Regions from separate parts of the Dokdonella koreensis DS-123 genome, predicted to be linked through region 3. Evidence: riboswitches for the same ligand, from Rfam matches in the RefSeq annotation. Region 3 holds a riboswitch; each other region holds the start of a gene.
What was found. Region 3 has a riboswitch for cobalamin ahead of I596_RS02065 (ribonucleoside-diphosphate reductase subunit alpha). Riboswitches for the same ligand answer to the same signal wherever they lie in the genome.
Positions count from the first base shown of each region.

Region 1: it holds a riboswitch for cobalamin, as region 3 does, so the genes downstream of both, I596_RS11405 (TonB-dependent receptor domain-containing protein) here and I596_RS02065 (ribonucleoside-diphosphate reductase subunit alpha) in region 3, are expected to answer to the same signal.
Region 2: it holds a riboswitch for cobalamin, as region 3 does, so the genes downstream of both, I596_RS04705 (CoA-acylating methylmalonate-semialdehyde dehydrogenase) here and I596_RS02065 (ribonucleoside-diphosphate reductase subunit alpha) in region 3, are expected to answer to the same signal.

Region 1 is NZ_CP015249.1:2,807,256-2,810,525, forward strand. Features, by position in the region: gene I596_RS11405 (TonB-dependent receptor domain-containing protein) at 1-1,521, opposite strand, end outside; cobalamin riboswitch at 1,647-1,868, opposite strand; gene I596_RS11410 (hypothetical protein) at 2,097-3,047, opposite strand; gene I596_RS11415 (DNA topoisomerase IB) at 3,243-3,270, opposite strand, start outside.
Region 2 is NZ_CP015249.1:1,202,868-1,206,137, reverse strand. Features, by position in the region: gene I596_RS04705 (CoA-acylating methylmalonate-semialdehyde dehydrogenase) at 1-1,405, opposite strand, end outside; cobalamin riboswitch at 1,511-1,717, opposite strand; gene I596_RS04700 (CPXCG motif-containing cysteine-rich protein) at 2,027-2,215, opposite strand; gene hemW (radical SAM family heme chaperone HemW) at 2,208-3,270, opposite strand, start outside.
Region 3 is NZ_CP015249.1:539,183-542,452, forward strand. Features, by position in the region: gene I596_RS02065 (ribonucleoside-diphosphate reductase subunit alpha) at 1-1,470, opposite strand, end outside; cobalamin riboswitch at 1,668-1,880, opposite strand; gene I596_RS02070 (hypothetical protein) at 1,977-3,270, opposite strand, start outside.

The DNA of each region.
Region 1 (3,270 bases), 2.2 Mb from region 3:
GCGCAGGAGTTCGGTGTCGGTATCCGCGTTGCGCGCGTCCTGCCAGGTGTAGCTGCCGTGGACCAGCCAGTCGCCGAAGCCGCCGTCGTAGCCGAGCTCGCTGCCGTCGATCTTCGCGCGGGCGATGTTCTCGGCCTGGAAGTCCGGACCGGTGAAGCTGATCAGGTTGCGCACCTTGGTCGAGTACAGGCTGGCCTTGAAGCGGTGCTGCTCGGCCGGCGAGAACTCGATGCCCAGCTCGGTGCTGCGCGACTTCTCCGGATTCAGGTCCGGGTTGCCGGCGTACATGCCGCCGAAGCCCGGCGAGTACTGCTCGTTCAGCGTCGGCCCGCGGAAACCCTGGCCGTAGCTGAGGTAGGCGCGCAGCCGCTCGGTGAAGCGCCAGCCGATCGCCGCCGAGCCGGTGGTGGCGTCGCCGAACACGCTGTTGTCGTCCTGCCGCAGCGAGACCTCGCTGTCGAACCGCCCGAATCCGCCCTGCCAGCCGGCATAGACGCCGGTGTTGTCGCGGCTCTTCTTGTAGCTCGGCAACCCGCTGAAGGTGTCGCGGCTCTCGCCCTGCTCGTGCAGGTAGTCGATGCCCGCGACCAGGCTCTGCGTTTCGGCCAGCGCGTAGCTGGCCTGCCAGCCGGCCGTCTCGCGGCGGGTCCGGAACAGCGTGAAATAGGCCGGTGTCTCGTAGTCCTCGCGCGCGCTGCCGAGGGTGAGCGCATGCTGCCAGCGCTCGCCCAGCCGGCCGCCGAGCGACACGCGGGCGGCCTGCTCGGTGAAATCGGAACTGCCGCCGGCGAAGTCCACCTCGCCCTGGCTGCGCAGCAGGACCGCGTCGAGCGTCTGCGTGCCGATCTGCACGTCGCCCTGCGCGGCCAGGTGCTGGTTCTCCATGCCGTGGTCCTTCGGCTCGTAGGCGAAGCCGTCGCGGTTCTGGCTCGGGAAACCCTCGTAGTCGCGCGCACCCACCTGCACGCTGAAGCCGCCGCGATCGCCGCGGCCGCCGACGCCGACCGCCGCATTGGCGTCGCCGTAGGTGCCGTAGCCGAGTGACACCCGCGGCCCTTCGAGCTTGCGCGTGAAGATCTGCACGACGCCGCCGATCGCATCGGAGCCCCAGTAGCTCGCACGCGGCCCCCGCACGATCTCGATGCGCTCGACCGCTCCCAGCGGCAGCGTCTCCCAGGTGAAGACGCCAGTGCCCAGCGCGGCGACACGGATGCCGTCGACCAGCACCAGCACGTGGTTGTTGTTGGTGCCGCGCAGGAACACCGAGGTCTGGCTGCCCGGTCCGCCGGTCCGCGCGATGTCCACGCCCGCCTCCAGGCGCAGCAGGTCGCTGACGTCGCGAGCGACGCTGGCGTCGATGTCCTCGCGCGTGATGACGCTGACGTCGGCAAGGGTGGCGTCGACCGTGCGCGCGATGCGCGAGGCGGTGACGATGACTTCCGGTTGGGTCTCCATCTCGGCCCATGCCGGGCCGGCGAGCCCGGCCAGTACGGCCAGGGACACAGGGGTGATACGCAGCATCGGTGATTCCTCCCGCAACGCGCAGATGCAAAAAGCCAGGATCGCGGGGGAGCAGCGACAAGCCGGGCCGGCGCACGGCCGCCCGAGCCCGCCCGTTGCCCGCCGCAACGCTGGAGCCGGGGACGGCGAGCGTCCCGCATCGGGCCGGTCTCCGGACTCGCAAGCGATGCCGTGGCATCGGCCGGCCCGCCTTCCCGCGCATCGCGCAGTGGCGTCTGGACCGGCGGAACTTGCTTACCGTTGCGGGGGCAGCACCGGAATTGCCGGCACGTGCGTTTGCACGGCCAGGCGCACCGGTTTCCCGTTTCATCCCGCGGTGGCGGGACACCCAAAGCGGGGCGGAGTGTAGTGGCGCCCCCCTGTGCGCCGCAACAATCACCGGAACATCCCCTCTAGGCGACGGCACCGCGCGGGTGCCGTCGCGGCCGCACGCCGGGCGCCCGCGGAACACGCGCGGCGTCCGGCCGGCGCAGCGGCGTGGACCCGGACCACGCGGCGCGCGATGCCGGTTTCCGGGCCACGCAGGATGGGCCGCCGCGACCGCGAAGGGAGCCGTCAACCGGACCGGCGACGTCTCACCGGTCCGGTTCGAAGTCGCCGGCGAAGATGCGCTCGCGCAGCAGCCCGACGTCGGCGAGCACGGCCCGATCCAGCGCCGAGAGGTCATAGCGCGTTCCGCGGTAGAAGACGACGCCGTTCATCAGCTGGTCGATCAGGCCGCCGGCGCCGCGCAGCACGGCGTCCGCCGACGGCGGCGCGTCGATCGACATCGGCAACCCGCACGCCGCAATCGGCACCGGCGCACCACCGGCCCAGCGCACCGGGGCCGGCACGGCCGCTGGCCGGCCGGTCCGCAGCACCGGGTTGGCCCAGTGCGTGTTGTTACCGGTGGTCAGGTCGGGCGCCACGCCCCAGGCCTGCGTCGCCGCCGGGCCGGCGAACAGCGTCGGCGCGCCCGGCATCATCCAGCGATCGAACGTGGACCAGTAGGTGGCCGGCGGTTGGCCGGTGGTGAGGTCGGCCCAGCCGTTGTAGGCCAGCACGTGGCCGAGCTCGTGCAGCGCGACGCTGAAGGCATCGGTGCGGTTGGCCGGCACCGGCGCGATGCGCAGGACTGGGTCCGGATCGAACCACAGCTCGTTGCGCAGGTAGTTGAGGCCGAACGTCACGATGCCGTCGGCGTCGGCGCCGTTCACGTCGACACCGGTGCGCAGCTTGTGTGCCGCCCCCTGCTCGAACGTGTCGCGCCCGCCGAAGACGCCGACGAAGGCCGTGGCGGCACTGGCGCCGTTGGCGGTAGGGACATCGGCGATCGCCACGCGGATCGCGATCGTGACCGGCGCGGTCGCGCCGAGCGCCTGCGACCAGCGCCGCCCGGCTTCCCGCAGGTGGGTGGCGACCGCGGCCCGCTCCGCCGGCTGCAGTACATCGGCACTGGGGTCGAACGTGATGTCGAAGGTGGCTTGCGCCGCCGCCGGGCCGGTGGCCGCGGCCACCAGCGCGAACAGTATCGGGACACGGTGCATGGACGATTCCCCCCAAGGAAACCCGGAACGGCCGGCGTGAACCGGACCTGGCACGTCGAACACGTCGTGGCGGCCGGCCGGCACGGCGGTCCGGCGGCACCGGCCCCCGGATGTCCGCGGGCCACGACGCGATCTTCCTGTCCTGCCTCAGGCGCAGAACGGCGGCGCGATGACGCACGGCACCGCGCGGCGAGATCAGCGCGCGCGCCGCCGCGGCGTTCCG
Region 2 (3,270 bases), 660 kb from region 3:
GGTCGCCGAGCTTGGACGCGCGCGAGCCGGTGAACGAGAACAGGGGGACCGGCACCGGGATCGGCACGTTGATGCCGACCTGGCCGACGTCGATGTCCTCCTGGAACCGCCGCGCGGCCGCACCGGACTGGGTGAAGATCGCCGTGCCGTTGCCGTTGGGATTGGCGTTGACGAGCGCGATGGCCTCCTCGAGCGTGTCGGCCGCGAGCAGCACCAGCACCGGGCCGAAGATCTCCTCGTCGTAGATGCGCATGCCCGGCTTCGCGCCGGAGAAGATCGTCGGGCCGACGAAGTTGCCGCGCTCGTAGCCGGGCACCTCGGGCCTGCGGCCGTCGAGTTCCAGCGTCGCGCCCTCGTCCACGCCCGCGGCGATCAGGCCTTCCACGCGCTCGCGCGCGGCGCAGGAAATCACCGGACCGACGTCGGTGCCGGGTTCCACGCCGGCATTGACCTTGAGCGTCCGGGCCTTGGCGACCAGATCGGGAATCCAGGCCCGCGCCGCGCCGACCAGCACCGCGGTGGAGGCCGCCATGCAGCGCTGCCCGGCCGCGCCGAACGCGGCACCGGCCAGGGCGTTGAGGGTCTGTTCCTTGTTGGCGTCGGGCAGCACTACGGCGTGGTTCTTCGCGCCCATCATGCACTGCACGCGCTTGCCGGCCTGCGAGGCGCGCCGGTAGACGTGCGTGCCCACGCGGGTGGAACCGACGAAGGACACTGCCTTGACGTCGGGGTGGTCGCACAGCGCGTTGACGACCGCCTCGCCGCCGTGCACGACGTTGAGCACGCCGGGCGGGATGCCCGCCTCCAGCGCCAGCTCGACCAGGCGCATCGTCACCAGCGGGTCCTGCTCGGACGGCTTGAGCACGAAGGTGTTGCCGGTGGCGATCGCCATCGGGAACATCCACAGCGGGATCATCGCCGGGAAGTTGAACGGCGTGATGCCGGCGCACACGCCCAGCGGCTGCAGCAGCGTGTAGGTGTCCACGCCGCCGGCGACGTTGTTGGCGAACTCGCCGAGCTGCAGGTTGCCGATCGCCGCGGCATGCTCGACGACCTCCAGGCCGCGGAACACGTCGCCCTCGGCGTCGGCCAGCGTCTTGCCCTGCTCGGCGGTCAGGATCGCCGCCAGTTCCTGCAGGTGCGCGCGGATCAGCTGCTGGTACTTCAGGAAGATGCGCGCCCGCGCGCCGATCGGCGTCCGGCGCCAGCTGGCGAAGGCCGCCTGGGCCGCGCCGATCGCGGCGTCGACCTCGTCCGCGGTCGCGAACGGCACGCGTGCGAGTACGGCCTGCGTGGCCGGATCGACCACGTCGCGGAACTCGAGCGAACGGGATGGGACGAATCGGCCGCCGATCAGCAGCTCGACGACGGGGACGGCCGTGGCGGCCGGGCTGGTAGCGTTCATCAGGTTGTGCTCCGTATCGCTCACCCGCGAAGGCGGATGCGAGGAGCACGGACGGGCACGGCACGCGGACGGCAGCTTCAGCCCGTCCGGTTGCCCACCGCATCCGAGGACGAAAGATCCCAGGCCGGTATCCGGGCTTGCGAGCGATGCGGAACGCATCGGCCGATCGCCTTCCCACGCCCGAAGGCGCAGTGGCATTTCGATCGGCCTTGACTCGCTTACCGTTGCGGGGGCAGCGCCGGATTCACACCGGCTTCCCGTTCAACCCTGCGGCGGCAATCGCCGCGGGGCACCTGAGACCGGGGCAGTGTATGCGCTGGCGCGCGACAGCGGCAAGCGGCAGCGGGCGGGACGCTAGGGCGTGTCATCAATCCCCCGGCAGGTCGCGTTGGCCCTGGAAAGTCGTCAGGGGGTGGTGTGTGGCGCCGCGCCTGACTGGCCGTCAGGTCAAGCCGCGCAACGCACGCTGGCGGCTTTCCAGGGCCAACCCGTAGGGCCGCTCTTGCGTGCGCCCGGGACTGCGTCATCGCTCGGGCGTGGACCCACGTCCACTTCCTCCCTCTTCCTTGGCCCGGACGCACGCAAGAACGGCGCGGCCTACCGAGGGATTGATGACACGCCCTAGTCCCGGTCGGTCCGCGTGCCGACCTCGATCAGCTCGCCGTCGTCGCCGATCCGCACCTGCACCTCGATCGGCCGGCAGCATACCGCGCAGTCCTCGACGTAGGCCTGCGAGCCGGCGGAACGATCGATCGTCGTTTCGAAGCCCTCCCCACAGTAAGGGCAGTGGATCACCACGGCTTCAAGCATGGTCGCGCTCCGGCAGGAACAGGGCGATGACATCGTTGAGGAAGCGCTGGCCGTCCACACTGGTGCGCAGCAGGCCCGGCGCGTCGTCGAACCAGCCACGCTGGTGCGCGGCGGCCAGCGGCGCCGCGAGCACCGCCGGCGCAAGCCCGGTGCGCTCGGCGAACTCGCCAGCCGGAACGCCGTCGATCAGGCGCAGCGCGTTCATCATGTACTCGAACGGCAGGTCGGCTGCCACGATCACAGCATCGCCGACGATCCGGCGCGGCGTCGCGGCGTGCTCCAGATATGCACGCGGCGTGCGCTGCTTGGCGCGGCGCCGGACCGTGCCGGCTGCCGCGTCGGTCAGCTTGCCGTGCGCACCGGCACCGATGCCCAGGTAGTCGCCGAAGTGCCAGTAGTTGAGGTTGTGCGCGGCGCGCCGGCCGCCCTGCGCATAGGCCGACACCTCGTACTGCACGTAGCCGGCCTCGGCCAGCCGCTGCTGGCAGTGCTCCTGCATGTCCCAGGCGCTGTCGCTATCGGGCAGCGGCGGCGGTCGCGCCGCGAACAGCGTGTTCGGCTCCAGCGTCAGCTGGTAGTGCGAGACGTGCGGCGGCGCCAGCGCGATCGCCCGGTCGACGTCGGCCCGCGCGCCGGCGAGGTCCTGCTGCGGCAGCGCGTACATGAGGTCGATGTTGATGTTGTCGATGCCGGCCGCACGCGCCTCGCCGATCGCGCGCTCCGCATCGGCCGCGCTGTGGATGCGGCCGAGCCGGTGCAGCATCGCGTCGTCGAAGCTCTGCACGCCGAAGCTGATGCGGTTGACGCCGGCCGCGCGATAGCCGTCGAAGCGGCCGTGCTCGACCGTGCCCGGATTGGTTTCCAGCGTCACTTCGGCGCCGGGCGCCAGGGACAGCCGCGCGGCGACACCGTCGAGGATGCGCCCGATCGCCGCCGGCGCGAACAGGCTCGGCGTGCCGCCGCCGAAGAAGATGCTGGCCAGTGGCCGACCGGGCACGGCAGCACCGAAATCGGCCAGGTCGCGGTCCAGGTCGGCCAGCAGGGCGTCGACGTAG
Region 3 (3,270 bases):
GTTGATCGAGCCGAGGTTGCAGACCGCGGTCTCGCTGCCGGAGGTGACCTCGAGGATCTCGGTGCACAGGTTCGACAGGTGGACCACGTTCGCCGGCAGCGCGGTCTGGTTGCTGGTCGCGTTGCTGCGGTCCTTGAACGTCATCCAGCCGTTGCCGGTCTGCGCCAGCGTGCGCAGCATGCGCGAGTAGAGCTCGCGCGCCTTGATCGTCTTGACGGCCAGGCCGTCGGCCTCGGCCTGGCGGTAGGCCTGGTCGAACGCCTCGCCCCAGGTGTCGACGAAGTGCGGCACGATCTTCGGGTCGAACAGCGACCAGTCCGCGTCGCGCTCGACGCGCCGCATGAACTCGTCCGGCACCCAGTTGGCCAGGTTCAGGTTGTGCGTGCGGCGCGCCTCGTCGCCGGTGTTGTCGCGCAGCTCGAGGAATTCCTCGATGTCGGCGTGCCAGGTCTCCAGGTAGACGCAGGCCGCGCCCTTGCGCTTGCCGCCCTGGTTGACCGCCGCCACCGAGGCGTCGAGCGTCTTGAGCCACGGCACCAGGCCGTTGGAGTGGCCGTTGGTGCCGCGGATCAGCGAGCCGCGCGAGCGCACGCGCGAGTACGAGAGCCCGATGCCGCCGGCGAACTTGGACAGCTTGGCGACGTCGGCGTACTTGTCGTAGATGCTTTCCAGCGAATCGCCCGGCGAGTCGAGCAGAAAGCACGAGGACAGCTGCTGGTGCGCGGTGCCGGCGTTGAACAGCGTCGGCGAGCTCGGGATGTACTCCAGCGAGGACATCAGCCGGTACAGCTCCAGCGTCTCGCCGATGTCGCCGCCGCCGAGCGCGCAGGCGATGCGCATGAAGAAGTACTGCGGCGTCTCCAGGACCTTGCGCAGCTGCGGATGGCGCAGCAGGTAGCGGTCGTAGACCGTGCGCAGGCCGAAGTACTCGAAGCGGCGCGTGGCCAGCGGGTCGATCGCGTCGTTGAACTTGCGCGCGTTCAGCGCGACGAAGTCGCGCAGGGCGTCGTTGATGACGCCGACCTCGGCGCCGCGGGCGACCGACTGGGAGAACGACTGGATCTCCTGGCCGGCGACCTCCTTGTCGATGTAGGCCGACAGCAGGCGGCCGGCGAGGAAGCCGTACTCGGGCTCCTCGGCGGTGAGCGCGGCGGCGGTGCGGATCGAGAGTTCGTCGAGCTCGCGCGTGCTGGCGCCGTCGTAGAGGCCGCCGATCGTCTTGAGCGCCACGCGCATCGGGTCGACCGCATGCAGGCCCTCGGCGGTGCGCGTCACCGCGCGCACGATCTTGCCGACGTCCACGACCTCGGTCGAGCCGTTGCGCTTGGTCACGCGCATCTGCGCCGGGCTGTGCGGCGGGGTCAGCGCGAAATCGTTCTTGTTGGCGCCGTCGGCCTTGGCGGGCGTGGCGACAACGGGAGATGGGGTGTCGGCATCCGCGGATGCGGGGCGCATATCCAGGGGGTGCATGGGTTTCCTCCGTAGCCTGTCGGGCGACCTGCTCCTCCGCGCAGGAACGATCGGGTTGGCCACCGGGAACGGAAACGTCACCGACGGCACGCGGTCGGGCGTCCCGTCTCGTGACGCATCCTCCCCGCGGAGGCGGCCACCCGCGCCGGCGGGCTGACGATCGGCGTCCGGCGTCTCAAGGGACGCGACGGCAGTCGCAGCCATCCAACGTGTCGGCAGGTCTTCGGGCTTGTGGACGTGGGCCTTCCGGCTCGCCTAGTTTCCGCCGCTTCCCAGTCCCGACGGACCAGTGCTGAACGCGGATTTCGTTTCCACTTACCGCTGCGGGGCAGCTCCGGTCTCGCACCGGATTCCCTATTAAGCCGGCTGGACCGTTAGGTCCGGCGGGCACCGACGAACACAAGCTATTGTGGTCGCCGGTGCATGTCAACCGATTATTTTGTGCCTCGCATCTTGCTTTTTGCGGAGGCCGCGCGGGGCGCGGGTTTGCCGGCATCCGGTGCCGGTCAGCGCGGCGGCGGCTCGAAACCGTCGCGGAACAGGGCGTCTTCCGCGGCCAGGCACAGGCCCACCGCGGCCACCGCGAGCGGTTCGGCCAGGGCCGGCATCGGGTTGGCCACCAGGTCCGGCAGCGGCCGCAGCTCGGGCGCCCATCCGGCCAGCTCGACGGGGGTGTCCGTGGTCGGCGTGAAGCCGGCGTAGTGGTCCTCGCCGCAGACCAGGCCGGCACCCGCGGTGGCGAGGTCGACCGTATGGACGGTCTCGAAGACGAAGACCTTCTCGCCGCTGCGGCTGGCGCCGAGCGCCAGCAGGGCCCGGCCGCCGGCCACGGCGATCGCGCCGCTCGGGAAGCTGCCGTTGTCGGTCAGGTAGCGGCGCTGGCCGCGCAGCGCCAGGTCCGCGTCCAGGCGCATCAGCACGGTGCCGGTGTGCTGCGCCTCGCCGTTGGCTTCGCCGTAGAGCCAGACGCTGCCGTCGTGGACGGCGCTGTCGATGGCGTTGAAGAACGGCACCAGCACGCGCGCCGGCGCCGGAGCCAGGTCGGCGCCGACGCGCTGGAGGTAGAAGAAGTTGGGGCCGAACGCGGTACGGCGGCCGGTGATCACCCAGCCGCCGTCGGGGTGCGGCAGCAGCGCCAGCGCACGGGCGCGGATCCCGGCGCTGCCCGGGTGGCCGATCAGGCGGGCGCCGCGCAGCGTGCCGCCTTTGCTGATGCTGACCAGGCCGTCGCCGCTCTCGACGCTGACCGGGCCGGTCCGCCGCGCCGTCTCCAGCAGCAGCACGTCGTGGCCGTCGTCGCCGGTCTGCCAGTCGACCACGCGCTCCTGGTCGGCGGTGCCGAGCGTATAGGCGGACAGCACGCTGCCGTCGGCCGGGTCGATCGTCGCCAGCAGGCCGTCGCCGGTACCGAACACGCCGTCGACCGATCGCTGCACCTCGCCGAGCACCCGCACGGCACTGCCCGGGGAGGCGGGTGTCTTGAGGCGCACGGACTCGAACGAGGCCTGCGGCAGGTTCAGGCGCACGCTCCAGACCGGCAGCAGGTCTGCATCCAGGCGCGTCACGAACAAGCGCCGCGGTCCGGCCGAATCGTCGTATTCGAGGCTGGCGGCGAGGACGTCGCCGTCGCCGAGGGCGACCAGCGATTGCGGTACCTGGGCGTGTCCGGCGTTGCTGGGCAGGGCGCGGGCGGCCAGCCGGGCGCCGTCGCGATCGCGCGCGACCAGGTACAGCGCCTCGTGCAGGGTCTCGTCGAGCCGCGCGCCGAGCGTGACCCAGCTGCCGTCGCCGCGGACCGCC